Regions from separate parts of the Mesorhizobium sp. WSM4935 genome, predicted to be linked through region 1. Evidence: predicted binding sites of a transcription regulator. Region 1 holds the regulator's gene; the other holds the start of a gene.

What was found. Region 1 encodes LexA, which represses DNA repair genes until DNA is damaged. Its sites were predicted from a motif close to TGTTCNNNNTGTGTTCNG; they were not measured.
Region 2: P9273_RS16335 (ImuA family protein) is a predicted target of LexA. The motif match lies at 1,864-1,881, and genes of this name have one in related genera.

Annotation. Positions count from the first base shown of each region.
Region 1 is NZ_JARTVR010000003.1:384,736-389,740, reverse strand. It holds gene P9273_RS09900 (ComEC/Rec2 family competence protein) at 1-1,280, shown strand, start outside; gene lexA (transcriptional repressor LexA) at 1,274-2,014, opposite strand; gene P9273_RS09890 (molybdopterin molybdotransferase MoeA) at 2,131-3,336, opposite strand; gene moaC (cyclic pyranopterin monophosphate synthase MoaC) at 3,336-3,812, opposite strand; gene trpC (indole-3-glycerol phosphate synthase TrpC) at 3,814-4,626, opposite strand; gene trpD (anthranilate phosphoribosyltransferase) at 4,631-5,005, opposite strand, start outside.
Region 2 is NZ_JARTVR010000006.1:74,897-79,901, forward strand. It holds gene P9273_RS16330 (DUF6504 family protein) at 1-844, opposite strand, end outside; gene P9273_RS16335 (ImuA family protein) at 786-1,841, opposite strand; gene P9273_RS16340 (metallopeptidase family protein) at 2,025-2,462, shown strand; gene P9273_RS16345 (DUF1737 domain-containing protein) at 2,580-2,786, opposite strand; gene P9273_RS16350 (HpcH/HpaI aldolase/citrate lyase family protein) at 2,870-3,751, opposite strand; gene P9273_RS16355 (response regulator transcription factor) at 4,296-4,994, shown strand.

The DNA.
Region 1 (5,005 bases):
GCATCGTGGTGGCGGCCGAGCGAAGCTTCATCATGCTCGCCGTGATGCTTGCCGCCGTGCTCTTCGACCGTGCGGCGCTCACCATGCGCAACCTGGCGATCTCGGCTATCGCCGTGATCCTTGTCTCGCCGCACGAAGTGGTCGGCCCGAGCTTCCAGATGTCCTTCGCCGCCACCGCCGCCCTGGTCGGCGCTTATGCCGGCTTTGCCGACTATCGCGCCGGCAAAACGATCGCGCCGCCGGCAAAGCGTTCGTTCCTCGGGTTCCTGTCGCGAAAACTGGCGGTTGGCGTAGGCGGCGCCGCCGTGACGTCGCTCATCGCGGGCAGCGCGACATTGCTGTTTGCGATCTGGCATTTCCAGCGCGTGTCGCCGCTCAGTCTGCTCGCCAATCTGGCGGTCATGCCGATCGTGTCACTGATCGTCATGCCGTTTGCCGTGTTGAGCGCGCTGGCCATGCCCTTCGGTTTCGACGGCCCGTTCCTCTTTGTGATGGGCAAGGGACTGACGGCGATGATCGCCATTTCGGCATGGATCTCCGAACGCTCACCGGTCGACGCCGTCGGGCTGATCTCGATCCAGTCGGTGCTGCTGGCGACGATCGCGCTGGTCATTGCGACAATGGCCACCACCTGGCTGAGGCTTGCCGCCGTTCCCTTCGCGCTTGCCGCGCTGCTGGCCATTCCGCATGTCCGCACGCCGGACGTGCTCATTTCGGAGGACGCGCATCTGGTGGCGATGCCGATCGGCGGTGGCGAGCTTGCCGTCAATCGTGCACGCGCCAACGAGTTCACCACCGACAATTGGAAACGGGCGCTGAAAGCCGAGGAAATCGTGCCGCCGGAGACGTTCGCCAAAGATGCGCTGAACATCGTCGATCCCGTCGATCTGCCGCCCGGCTCGCCCTTCTACTGCACGGGTGATCTTTGCATCGGCCGGCATCCGTCCGGCGCCATCGTCGCACTCGCCGAAACCCGCGACAGCGCCCGGCCGGCCTGCGGCTTTGCCGACCTCGTCGTCATCAACGACGCCACCGCCTACAACCCCTGCCGCGATCCGCGCGTGCTCGTCGTCACCAAGCGGCAGTTGGCGCGCGACGGCAGCGCCGCCGTCTTCTTCGATCCCCAATCGGCAACCGCGCGACCGGCCATCCAATATGCTGTCGAGCAGCCGTACCGGCCTTGGCACGAACAGCGCAAGTATACCCGCGAGGCGAGAGGACTGCCGCCTTATCAAAAGCCTGAGCGGACGGATGCGAAACCTTCGCAACCGGATCAGTAGCGGCGGATCAACCCGACGAGCTTGCCCTGCACCTTCACCCGATCCGGTCCGAAGATGCGGGTCTCGTAGGCCGGGTTGGCAGCTTCCAGCGCGATCGAGGCACCCTTGCGGCGGAAGCGCTTGAGCGTCGCTTCCTCATCATCGACCAGCGCCACCACGATCTCGCCCGGGCTTGCCGTGTTGGCGTTGCGGATGATCACGGTGTCGCCGTCGAAGATGCCGGCCTCGATCATCGAGTCGCCTTTGACCTCCAGCGCATAATGCTCGCCGCCGGCGATCATGTCCGGCGGCACCGTGATCGAATGCGTCTGGTGCTGGATGGCGTCGATCGGCACACCGGCGGCGATGCGACCCATCACCGGAATGGATACGGCCGAGCCGGCATCGTCGTCGTTGCTTGGCGTCGGGGCGCGCGATGGCGCAGCCGGCTTGACCTGACGGCTGAGATTGTTCTGACCCAAGCTGCCCTGGATGACGCTTGGCGAAAACTTCTTCGCCGCATTGAGGCCGGGTGCGATCGAGTCGGGCAGGCGCAGCACTTCCAGCGCGCGCGCCCGGTTCGGCAGCCGGCGAATGAAACCGCGTTCCTCCAACGCCGTGATCAGCCGGTGGATGCCGGACTTGGAGGCGAGGTCGAGCGCTTCCTTCATCTCGTCGAAAGACGGCGGAATCCCGCTTTCCTTCAGCCTTTCGTGGATGAACATCAGAAGTTCATGTTGTTTGCGCGTCAGCATGGCGGCCCCCACGGGTTCTGAAACCAGAATCAGAAAAACAAACCCAGAACAAACACTATCTGTTCCAGTTGTGTTCCGCAACCGTTTAAAGTTTAGTGAATTCGTTGACGATTTGTTCAGCGTAACATCAGAACGCTGCATTCGGCGCCGGTCTCGGCTGCCGGCGCGAAGGGCTCGCGCACGATCAGGCCGTTGGCGTCGGCGAGCGTTCTGAGCATCGAGGAGTCCTGGATGCCGAACGGGGTCGCGACGAGCGTGCCGGCGTCCTCGCGTATGACGGCGCGCACATAGTCCTGCCTGAGGTCGTTGGCCTGCATCGCTGCGCCCAGCCGGGCCGTTCGCAGGTTCTGCCTGTGGTCGCGGCCACCGAGCCTGGCAAGCAGCGGCTTCAGGAAGAGCTGCGAGCAGACGATGCTGGCCACCGGGTTGCCGGGCAGGCCGATGCAGCGGACATTGCCAAGGCGGCCGAACATCAGCGGCTTGCCGGGGCGCATGGCGATCTTCCAGAAGTCGAGCCGCATGCCTTCACTGGTCAGCACGTCATGGATCAGGTCGTGGTCGCCGACCGAGGCGCCGCCGAGCGTGACGATGACATCGGCGTTCGCCTCGACTGCTTTCCGGACCAGCGCCGCGATCGCTTCCTTGCGATCGGCGGCGATGCCGAGATCGAGCGCACGCGCGCCGACCGACTGGGCGGCGGCGGCGACGCCATAGGCGTTGGACGAAATGATCTGATCAGGGCCGAGCGCGCTGCCCGGCGGCAACAGTTCATCGCCGGTGGCGATGATCGCGACCAGCGGCCGGCGCACGACATTCAAGGCGGGATGGTTGGCCGAGGCTGCAAGCGAAAGGGCCGCCGCGTCGAGCACGCGGCCCTTTTCGAGCACCACGTCGCCCTGGACGAAGTCGAGCCCGCGGCGGCGCACATTGCGTGCTTCGGCCGTCGGCTCCGTCACCTCGATCTGGCGGTTGCCGAGATCGCGGACGTTTTCCTGGATAACGATGGTGTCGGCACCCTCGGGCAGCGGCGCGCCGGTGAAGATGCGCACCGCCTGGCCTTCGCCGACAGTCCCGGAAAAGCCGCGCCCGGCGGGCGCCATGCCTATGACCTCCAGTTGCGCCGGCACCGAAGCAACGTCGGCGGAGCGTACGGCGTAGCCGTCCATCGCCGAGGCGTTGAAGGGCGGCTGGGTGCGCAGCGCCACAACCGGTTCGGCGAGAACCCGCCCGGCCGCGTCCGCCAGCGGAACGCTCTCGCCCGGCAAAGGTGCTGCGCCGTCGAGCAGGCGTTCGAGCGCTTCGGCGACTGGAACAAGGGCCATCAGGCATCTACCTTGTAGGCGCCCGACTTGCCGCCGGTCTTCTCGACCAGCCGGATACCGGAAATCACCATGCCACGGTCCGCCGCCTTGGCCATGTCGTAGATGGTGAGGCAGGCGACCGAAGCGGCGGTCAGCGCCTCCATCTCCACGCCGGTCTTGCCGGTGACGCGGGCCAGCGCGGTGACCCTGAGGCCGGGCAGCGCGCGGTCCGGCTCGATCTCGACGGCCACTTTGGTGAGAAGCAGCGGATGGCAAAGCGGGATCAACTCATGCGTCCTCTTCGCCGCCATGATGCCGGCGATGCGCGCTGTGCCCAGCACATCGCCCTTCTTGGCGTCGCTGGCGAGAATCATCTCCAGCGTTTCCGGCTGCATCGAGACAAAGCCTTCGGCGATCGCGGTGCGTGTTGTCTCGGCCTTGTCGCCGACATCGACCATGTTGGCTTCGCCCTTGGCGCCGAGGTGGGTGAGGGCCATCTCAGATGGCCTCAGCCGCCGCCTTGCCTGTCAGCAGAAGCTCGGTCGCCGCGGCCACATCCGCCTGCCGCATCAGGCTCTCACCGACCAGGAAGGCGCCGATGCCGGTCTTCTGCATCCTGAGGCAGTCGTCGTGGGTGAAGATGCCGCTTTCGCTGACCAGCAGGTAGTCGCCCGGCACCATCGGCGCCACCCGCTCGGACGTCTCAAGCCTGGTCTCGAAGGTCCGCAAATTGCGGTTGTTGATTCCGATCAGCCGCGACGACAATTTTAGCGCGCGCTCCGTTTCGGCCTCGTCATGCACCTCGATCAGCGCGTCCATCCCGAGTTCGAACGCGGTCGCTTCCAATTCGCTCGCCAGGGCATCGTCAACGCTTGCCATGATGATCAGGATGGCGTCCGCGCCCCAGGCGCGGGCCTCGTAGACCTGATAAGGGTCGAACAGAAAATCCTTACGCAACGCGGGCAGAGACACCGCCTCGCGCGCATTGGTCAGAAATTCCGGAGCGCCCTGGAAAGACGGCGCATCGGTCAGCACCGAAAGACAGGCTGCGCCACCTTTCTGATAGGCCCTAGCGAGCGCCGGTGGATCGAAATCGGCGCGGATCAGCCCCTTGGAAGGGCTGGCCTTCTTTATCTCGGCGATCAGCGCGAAACCGCCGGCCCGGCGCTTGGCTTCCAGTGCCGCGAGGAAGCCGCGCGGCGGCTCGGCGTCCCTGGCTTTCGCCTTGATCTCGGCGAACGGCAGGGCGAGCTTCGCCGCGGCGATCTCTTCGCGCTTGTAGGCTTCGATCTTGCGCAGGATGTCCGACAAGGCCTTATCCGTTCGAAATCTCGACCAGCTTGTCCAGCACGCCGAGCGCGCGGCCGCTGTCGATCGCTTGCGCCGCCGCCGCGATGCCGTCGGCCAAAGTCGTCACCTTGCCGGCCACGACCAGCCCGGCGCCGGCATTCATCAGCACCGTGTCGCGGTAGGCGCCGGCCGCTCCGCCCAGCATATCGCGCAATTCCTTGGCGTTGTAGGCCGCGTCGCCGCCGCGCAGCTCTTCCTTGCTGTGCCGCTTCAACCCGACGGCTTCCGGCGTCAGGGTGAAGCTGCGGATCTCGCCGCCGGCAAGCTCCGCCACCTGGGTTTCGCCCGTCGTGGTGATCTCGTCATAGCCGTCGCCATGGACGACCCAGGCGTGATCGGC
Region 2 (5,005 bases), on a different contig from region 1:
ACAATCTTTGGATCAGCCGCGGCTCGCGCATCGGGCGCGAGGTGCCGACGGCGATGCGGCTGACGGCGCCGTCGACACGGAAGAGAAGCAGCGCCAGCGTCCGCGCGCCTTCGCCGCGGCGTTCGAGATCGGTCTTCAAGGCGATCGCCAGCCGGCTCACCAGCCGCTCGATGTCGTCGGTGAGCACGACCGGCTCGGCAAGGTGGCGCTCGACCGAGAGCGGCGCGACGGGAAGGCGCGGCGACACGGCCTCGTCGAGGTGGCCGAGCGCCTGGTCGAGACGCAGAAGCAAGGTGGCGCCGAAGCGGCGGGCGAGCGGCGCGCGGGGTGCTGCCATCACCGCGCCGGCAGTGCGCAGGCCCACACTTTCCAGGCCGGTACGGGTCTCCGGCGCGATGCGCAGCGCCGAAAGCGGCAGGGGCGAAAGCAGCGCCTCCTCCTCGCCCCCGGCCACGATGCGGTCGCCATGGAAGCGCGCCGCCGCCCAGGCGGCGCCCGGCGTGGAGGCGAGGCCGGCGCGGACATCGAAACCCTGCTGGAAGAAGCGGGTGAGGATCTCGCCCTGCATGGCGCGCTCGCCGCCGAAGAGATGCGTGCAGCCGGTGACGTCGAGGAACAGCCCGTCCTCGCCGTCGATCGCCACCAGGGGCGTGTAGCGGTCGCACCAGTCGGCAAGGCCTTCGAGCAGGCGGCGGTCGGCTTCCGCGTCCGCCTCCACCACGTCGATCGAAGGATGCATGGCGCGGGCATCGGCAATGCCCATGCCGCGCTTCAGCTTCAGCGCCTCAGCCCGCTCGTCGAGGGCTGCGATGCGCTGGGTGTTGTTGTCGCGATGGCTGATCACCAGAGGCAGATGATGCGACGGCCGGGAACGCCAGGACCGCCCCAGACGCTGGCGCAGGATCCGCTCCGCGCTGAGATGTGGGAACCACAGCGACAGAATTCTCTGTTCTTTCTGCAAAAGCGTGCTCATCGGGGTTCCACTCCAGTGTGAATTGTCCGGGCAGGGCCGTGCGGCTCTTGCCGATATCGATGGTGAAGGCGGGGCGGCCGATCGAGCCGGCGAGCGGCCCGGCGACGGTCTCGCGGCTTGCCGAAGGTGCTGCCGAGACGATGAGGCGCACCGGGGCTGCGGTGGGTTCGGCCGCGCCGGCCTGGCGCAGCAACAGCAGCGGCCGGCCGGCGTTCCGGGCGCGGGCATGCAGGCGGCGCGTGGCGGTGAGGTCGAGAAGCCGCGGGCTGCCGCGGAGCTCGAGGATGACGGCGGCGAAGGCCGTCATGCGGGCAGCCTCCTCGGCGATCCACAGCGCGTCCAGCAGCTTCGGCGCCTCGGAAAACAGCAATTGCTCCGGCTCGATGCCGAACAAGGCGTGCAGGCCCTTGGCATAGGGAAGACCGGCCTCGTGGAAAATTTCCGCCGTGCCGACCCACAGGATAGGCAGGCCCTGCTTCTCCTTGAGGATCAGGCTTACGAGCGAGAGCGCGAAGCCGGCGACGGCACCGGCATCGCGGGTCTCCAGGCCATGGATCTCGCTGAGCGCCGCCTTGGGCAGGCCGCCGCCGAGGGCGGTGTCGAGGCGTTCGATGCCGGTGTGCAGGAAGGCGTCCGCCGAAGCCACGGCAAGGCCGCGCCGGACAAGTGTCATGTCCGATCCGCCGGCATTGTTGGATATTTGATTTTCCGCAATTCCGGACGAAAAACCGCTTCGCACTTTTCCTGGAATTGCTCCAGGCGCGCCGGGCGCCGGCGCCTGCAGGCGCTCGGGCAGCGTTCCTTCGATCTTCGCGATCTGGCGGCGCAGGGCAAAAATAGTGTCCCGCGCCACGGCGCTCATCGCCATGACGTTCACTTCCGGCAGCAATTGTTCCTGTTATGTTCTTATAGATTCCAGAGGCGTCCGGAAGAGTCAAGCAGACTCGCAAGGAATTTATTCCTTCGTCTTTTACCCTGAAAGCGGGCCGCCAGCCGGCTCATTTGCCTCTATCGGCGCGAAAGCCTATATGCCGGGATCAAAGGAAAGCTCATGGCCCGCATCTATAAGACACGCACCTGGCACGATCAGCTCTCGCCGTCGATGGACGAGATGGAGCTTCTGGCGCTGGAAACCTACGCCCATCTCCCGGAAGAGTTCCGCAAGCTCACCGGCGAGATCGTCATTCAGATCGCCGATTTCCCGACCGACGAGATCATGGATGACCTGTCGCTGGAGACCCCCTTCGACCTGCTCGGCCTGTTCGAGGGACGCGGCATCGCCGAGCGCTGGAACCCGCAGACCGGCGAGGGCCCGAACCGCGTCACGCTCTACCGCCGCGCCATCCTCGACTACTGGGCCGAGAACGAAGAGACGCTGGGCGACATCGTCACCCATGTGCTGATCCATGAGATCGGCCACCATTTCGGCCTGTCGGACGACGATATGGAGCGGATCGAGGAGGCGGCCGAGCAGGTGGCGCCAGGCTGAGTGTTACGCCGTTTTGTGGACGCCTCTCATCCGGCCGCTTCGCGGCCACCTTCTCCCCGCGGGGAGAAGAGATTGGGCGCGGCGCCGACCGCCTCCTCTGGGCGAGGGGGCGTCGCCTTACCAGTCGCTCAGCTTGGTGTCCGGCGTGTAGTCCTGGCCTTCGACATCCTTCACCACAGCCTGGCCGCAGCGCATCGACTTGGTTGTCTTGTCATAGGCGTAGGTCGGCGAGCCGAACAGGTGCCAGCCCTTGTTCAGCGCCGCCGTCACCTTGTGGCAGAAGGTGGCGTCGTCCGGGCCGGTGAGGAAGCGGTAGAGTTTCATGGATTTGTCCTGTCGTGCCTATCTGCCGTGCCTGATCTGTCTTGATTGCGCGAAAAGCCGGGTCTGAAAAATCTCGCCCGGCATCATGCGCCGATGATCGCGGCCTTCGCCAGAAGTTTCTCGGCTTCCGCCAGATGCAGCCGCTCGACCATGCGGCCGTCCAGCGCAATCACGCCCTTGCCGGCATTTTCGGGCCGCGCGAACGCATCCCGGATCGCGCGGGCCCTGGCCAGTAACTCCGCCGACGGCGAAAAGGCGCGGTTCGCCGGCTCGATCTGGGCCGGATGGATCAGCGACTTGCCGTTGAAACCCATGGCCGCAGCCTCGGCGCATTCACGGGCAAAGCCGTCGAGGTCGCGGAAATCATTGGCGACGCCGTCGATGACGTCGAGGCCGCCGGCCCGCGCCGCGAGCACCAGCTGCATCAGCCAAGGCGTCAGATAGCGCCGGTCGGGCGTCGCCAGGATGCCGGTCGCCTTCACCAGGTCGTTCGTTCCGGCCACGAAACAAGCCAGTCTGGAAGCCGGATCGCGGCCGAGCTCGGCGATGGCGCCGATATTGATTAGCGCCCTGGGCGTCTCGACCATCGCCCATAGTTTCACGCTGTCCGGCGCGAAATTGTCGTCGAGCAAATCGCCGACTTCGAGGATATCGCGCGGCGTGCCGATCTTGGGCAGGAGAATGCCGTCGGGCTCGGCCTTGGCCACCGCCAACAGGTCGTCGGTGCCCCACTCGCTGCCCAAAGGATTGATGCGCACCACCATCTCGCAGCGCCGTTCGGGGCGCGCAGCCAGGATGCCGGCGATCTTGTCGCGCGCCGCTTCTTTGTCGGCGGGCAAGACGGCGTCCTCGAGATCGATGATCACGGCGTCGCAGTCCAGCGAGCCGATCTTGGCGAGCGCCTTGTCGTTCGAGGCGGGAATGTAGAGCACCGAGCGGCGCGGGCTGTAGGGTTCTTGAGCCATGGCCGATCTATGCCGGGTGATGGCGGATGAGGCAAGGCGAGTCGTCACCGCAGAGGTTGGCGCCGCCCCTCATCCCCCTGCCGGGACCTTCTCCCCGTGAACGGGGAGAAGGGTGCTGGCGTGCACGAAAACTGCAAACCCTTGCTGAAAAGCTCCGGGATTCCGTCGCGCCTTTACCCCGCTGACCGGCGAGAAGGCCGCCATGCGAACACCTCACATATCCCGCTGGTCCCTGCCGCGCCGGCTCCGCGCCGAAGGCTGGTGGCTCGTCGAGCCGCAAAGGCCATGCCATGAGGCGGGTATCCTGCTTTTCGCCCCGAGGTCGCCCCACACGGTGCGAGCGGACACGCCGAGGAGGGTCCGGCGATGACGCTCTTTGCCAACCCTGCCATGGGTTCCGCGCAAGCATCCGCAAATGCCCGAGCGCCTTGCGGTTTCACGGCCTTTCCCCACACAGCTCGCGGTCGAAAAACAATTTCGCACTTTTCCTTGGAATTGCTCTAATCCTGCCGTCACCCAAGCTTACCCGCCGGGCTATTGATCGATGCCGCACAACATACTCGTCGCCGACGACGACCCGCATATCCGCGAGATCATCTGTTTCGCGCTGGAAAAGGCCGGCATGAAGACGGCCGCCGTCGCCAACGGCGCCGCCGCGCTCCAGGCGGTCGAGCGCCGCGCGCCCGATCTCATCGTGCTCGACATCGGCATGCCGGAGATGGACGGGCTGGAGGTCTGCCGCAGGCTCAGGCAAAAATCCGACGTGCCGGTGCTGTTTTTGTCCGCGCGCGACGAGGAGATCGACCGCGTGCTCGGGCTGGAGATGGGCGGCGACGATTATGTGACCAAGCCGTTCAGCCCGCGCGAGCTGGTCGCCCGCGTCAACGTCATCCTGCGGCGCGCGCGGCCAGCGCCGGTCGAAGAAGAAGCCGACGACCGTCAATTCGCGCATGGCAAGCTCATGCTCGTCCCGGCAAGCCATGAAGCGAGCTTCGACGGCAAGCCGCTCACCTTGACGGCGATCGAATTCGCCATCCTGAAAGGCTTCCTCTCCCGCCCGCAGCATGTGCTTGGCCGCGACGCGGTGATGGCCAATGCCTATGCCTCGAACATCCATGTCTCGGAACGCACGGTCGACAGCCATATCCGCAACGTGCGGGCCAAGCTGGCGGCGGTCGGCTGTATCGATGCGATCGCGACGGTGCATGGCGTCGGCTTCCGGCTCGGCCGATGCGGTGGTTGAGCAAGGAAAGA